Regions from separate parts of the Nitrincola salilacus genome, predicted to be linked through region 1. Evidence: predicted binding sites of a transcription regulator. Region 1 holds the regulator's gene; the other holds the start of a gene.
The links. The regulator FNR, encoded in region 1, switches genes on or off when oxygen is low (the NO sensors DNR and NnrR bind a similar motif). The targets are predictions, from matches to a motif close to TTGATNTANATCAA.
Positions count from the first base shown of each region.

Region 2: a site for FNR is predicted at 841-854, ahead of ubiU (ubiquinone anaerobic biosynthesis protein UbiU). Genes of this name have one in related genera too.

Region 1 covers NZ_CP176580.1:2,058,016-2,060,220, forward strand. Annotated here, with positions in the region: gene ACK3CJ_RS09755 (adenine phosphoribosyltransferase) at 1-298, opposite strand, end outside; gene fnr (fumarate/nitrate reduction transcriptional regulator Fnr) at 494-1,267, opposite strand; gene hemN (oxygen-independent coproporphyrinogen III oxidase) at 1,447-2,205, opposite strand, start outside.
Region 2 covers NZ_CP176580.1:4,443,900-4,446,104, forward strand. Annotated here, with positions in the region: gene ubiU (ubiquinone anaerobic biosynthesis protein UbiU) at 1-740, opposite strand, end outside; gene ACK3CJ_RS20455 (hypothetical protein) at 955-1,119, shown strand; gene ACK3CJ_RS20460 (pyridoxal phosphate-dependent decarboxylase family protein) at 1,284-2,205, shown strand, end outside.

The DNA of each region.
Region 1 (2,205 bases):
CCAGTTTATATTCCTGGCTGATGGTGTCGCCCGGCAGTTTGCCTTTCTTGCGTACCAGAATCAGCGGTAGATTGAGCTGATAGGCAATTACCGATCCCAGCAGAAAGCCGCGTGCATCTATTCCTGCAATATGGGTGATATCACTGCCGATATAGCGCTGAATGAAGGCATCACATACCATGCGCATCGCTTTCGGGTCTTTGAAAACCGGTGTTACATCCCTGAACATAACGCCGGGTTCGGGCCAGTCAGGCAGGGATCGGATCACCGATTTTATGTAATATTCGTCAAAAGACATCAGAAACTCCTCAATAGGATGCAAACTTGATACAGCTCAATGTTTTCGGGTATCAGGCGGTGTTTAATAGGCTCGTTGGGTTACACAATGAACTGATGACGTCATTGTGGGACATTCGGGCGCCTCAGATGAAAATCTGAGGCGTTTTTTTTGGTTTGAGACACGGTTATTCTCGGCAGGTAGTAAACATCTGTATCAGTTACGCTTTTGTTGAAGGGCGGAAGGGTCGTCCACGGAGCATTCGCCAGACAGCTCATAGATCTCTTCAAGATCCATCAGTTTGATCTCTTTGCCATCCACCTGAATCAGGTTCTGGTTTTGAAAACGGGTGAAGATACGGCTGATAGTTTCAACGGCCAAACCCAGGTAGTTACCGATCTCATTTCGTGACATGGACAAACGGAAAGACATGGCAGAGTAGCGCCGCTCCTGAAAACGCTGCGACAGTTTGATCAGGAAGGTGGCGACGCGTTGCTCGGCATTTTTCTTCGACAGCAGCAACATCATCTGTTGCTCGTCGCGGATCTCTTTGCTCATGGTGCGTACAATCTGGCGACGCAGCTCAGGGAGTTGTCCAGACAGGTCATCAAGGCGTTCAAACGGAATTTCGCAGACGGTGGTGGTTTCCAGAATCTTGACCGAGACCGGATAGTGGTTGGCATCATAGCCACTGAGGCCAACCAGCTCACCTGGCAGATAGAAACCGGTGATCTGTTCTTCACCATCATTGGTGATGGTGTAGCTTTTGACGGAGCCAGCACGGATGGCGTAAATGCTGCCAAAAGGGTCGCCCTGTCTGAACAGGTGCTCACCTTTTTTCAATGGTCGGCTCTTGTCGATGATATTGTCCAGCCGCTCCATCTCGGTCATGTTGAGCGAAACAGGGAGGCACAGACTGCTCAGACTGCAGGTGTTGCAGTGTGATGGCTTGATGCTGTGAAGCTTACCTGATGCTGCTTTATCATCCATCCGATTTATCATCCATCCAAGTCCTGCAGTGTCTGTGACGGTCATGCCCGATCTATTCAAAGGACATTATGTATCATTTAGCGCCCGGGGTGAAGTTCAGCAGACGCTTATAGACTAACTGTTATAACAGTAGTCATGACAACTATTATAGCAACAGACCGTCATTAGTCAGGTTTGGATCAGATGATGCGTGAATAGCCTCGGGTAGGTTGCAGTTTGGGAATGTAGGCATCGAATGCCATGCAGACACGTCTGATCAAGAGACGTCCAGCTGGTGTGACATGAATGATGCCAGCATCAAGATGAACCAGACCGTCCTGTTCAAACTGTCGCAGCTCCTGCATCTCAGCGGCAAAGTAGCTGTCGAAATCAAGTTTGAAATGCGATGCGATCGCTTGGGTATCGAGTCTGAAATGGCAGATCAGTTGCTCTATTACAGCGGCACGGATCAGGTCATCGCGACTGAGTGTAATGCCGCGGCGCACGGCATTCTGCTTCTCTTCGATTGCCTGGGTATAGAGACCGAGGTCGTGTTCATTCTGATAGTAAACGTTGCCGATCTTGCTGATGGATGACACGCCCATCGCTACCAGATCGCAGTCTGCATGGGTCGTATAACCCTGAAAATTACGATGCAGCTGACCATTGAGCTGAGCCTGTGCCAGAGAGTCATCGGGTTTGGCGAAGTGGTCCATGCCGATATAGCGATAACCCGCTTCCATCAACTTGCTGATTGTATTTTGCAGGATAATCAGCTTGGCTTCCGCGCTGGGCAAGTGTTCGCTCTGTATATGGCGCTGCGAACGAAAACGCTCGGGCATATGAGCATAGTTGAACACTGACAGGCGATCCGGGCTCATCTCAATCACTTTATCCAGGGTGCGATCAAAGCTGTCTGGTGTTTGATGGGGCAGGCCGTAGATCAAGTCCATATTCAG
Region 2 (2,205 bases), 2.4 Mb from region 1:
TCTATCGCATGGTAGAGCTGATCCTCCACCCGGAAACGCCCTTTACACAGCGTTGGATAGCCAGCCTTCTCACCCGCGGCAAAGCGATCGATCAGCACACCATTCAGGCGTGACTCCATCCCCTGATCAGTCTCCTGCCAGCGGACCGCCTTAGCGGGTGAACAGGCACCGCAGGTGTTGGGGGATTCATCGGTCAGATAGGAGGAAAGATAACAGCGCCCTTCGGCCATGATGCACAGACTGCCGAAGGCGAACACCTCAAGCTCCACCGGACTCTGTCGAGCCAGATCCTCAACCTGTGTGATGGACAGTACCCGCGGCAAAACCGCACGACGGATGCCGAACTGGCGCTGATAAAAGCTCAGCGCTTCATGACTGGTTGCCGACCCCTGCACCGACAGGTGACGGGCGATCGTCGGATGGCGCTCGGCGGCATAATCCAGCAGGCCGATATCCGCCAGAATCAGCGCATCCACACCCAGAGCAGCCGCTTTATCCACTGCTGCCGCCCAGCTCTCCCAGCCCGCAGGTTGTGGATAAGTATTGATGGCACAGAAGACACGACAACCGCGCTGATGCGCATACTCGATACCCTCCCGCGCGCGGGCTTCGTTGAAGTTAAGACCGATGAACTGCCGTGCATTGGTGGCGTCCTTGAAACCGAAATAGACCGCATCCGCACCCTGATCCACCGCCTGCTTCAGGGCCGGAAGATTCCCTGCGGGGCATACCAGCTCCATATATCACCTCTGCTTTTCATCACGCTCTTTATCACATTCTTCATCACGCTTTTCATAACATGAAGAGGCGATACAATAGCAGATAGATCAGTCGGGATTTTTGACTTTCATCAAATGTCATCGCATCAGCCTGCGCTTTCGCCACCCCATACGCTCGACCCGTTGCGCGATCTGACCGGGTTGGTAGGCATCGGCATAGATATGTTCGTTCGACATGGGCATCATCCGACTCACTGATATGGCTTCGATTCACCTGCGTGCGATCCGCAACTTGATGCTGGTGCATGCAAAACTGGTGGACGAAGAAACTCGCGTAGGCGGTATTCGAGTCAGCATTCAGAACCAGTTGGATTCACTGAGCTTCGCCGGTCGGCTATGAATGACATAGGTTTAGCCGTTTATGCATGGAATAGTTTCGTTGCAATTTGCAATTTGCAATTGACGGGAAATCCACTATCGTGAAAGTTCTTGGATACCAACTTTAAGTAGCTGGTATGCTCGACCAGGAATGCCATCGTGCATTCGAGGCACAGGAGGTGAGCCATGCATGACGGAACCGAAAATTCCGCAATCGAGTCTGATCAGGGGCGCGAGGCGCCACTGGCAATGGACGCCGAGTCGTTCCGCCGTACAGGCCATGCGCTGGTTGATTCCATCGCCGATTTTCTCAAGTCATTACCCGAGCGCCCTGTCACTCCAAACGATTCGCTCGATGCGATCCGTGCACTGATCGACGGTGATTCAGCGCTGCCGGAAAACGGCACCGATAGCGGGGAGCTGCTGGAACGCGCGACGCGGCTGCTTTTCGATCACTCCCTGTTTAATGCCCATCCCCGTTTCATGGGCTATGTGACGTCTTCGCCCGCGCCGATCGGCATGCTCGGTGACTTTCTCGCGGCGGCAGTCAATCAGAATGTCGGTGCCTGGCGGCTGTCACCGGTGGCAAGCGAGATTGAAGTCCAGACCGTGCGGTGGATCGCAGAGCTAGTCGGGTATCCGCGGGATTGCGGGGGTCTGCTGGTCAGTGGCGGCAATATGGCGAACATCGTGGGCCTGCTCACCGCGCGAGTAGCGGCGCTCGGATCGTCAGTACGCGACACCGGCATCGGCGGACCCAATGCCGCGACACTTCGGGTTTACGCTTCCACCGAGACCCACACCTGGATCCAGAAGGCAGTCGATATCGCCGGTCTGGGTACTCATGCCATTCGCTGGATCCCGGTGGACGCCCGGCTACGTATGAATGTGGACGCGCTCCGCGATGCCATTACCGAGGACCAAAGGGCCGGTGCGCGGCCCATTATGGTCGCCGCAACTGCGGGATCGGTCAGCACCGGCGCCGTGGATCCGCTGGTCGAAATCGCCCGTGTCTGCCGGGAGGCTGGCATCTGGCTACACGTCGACGGTGCCTACGGAGGGTTTGCAGCAGCACTGCCGACGGCCTCTGATGATCTCCGGGCGCTTG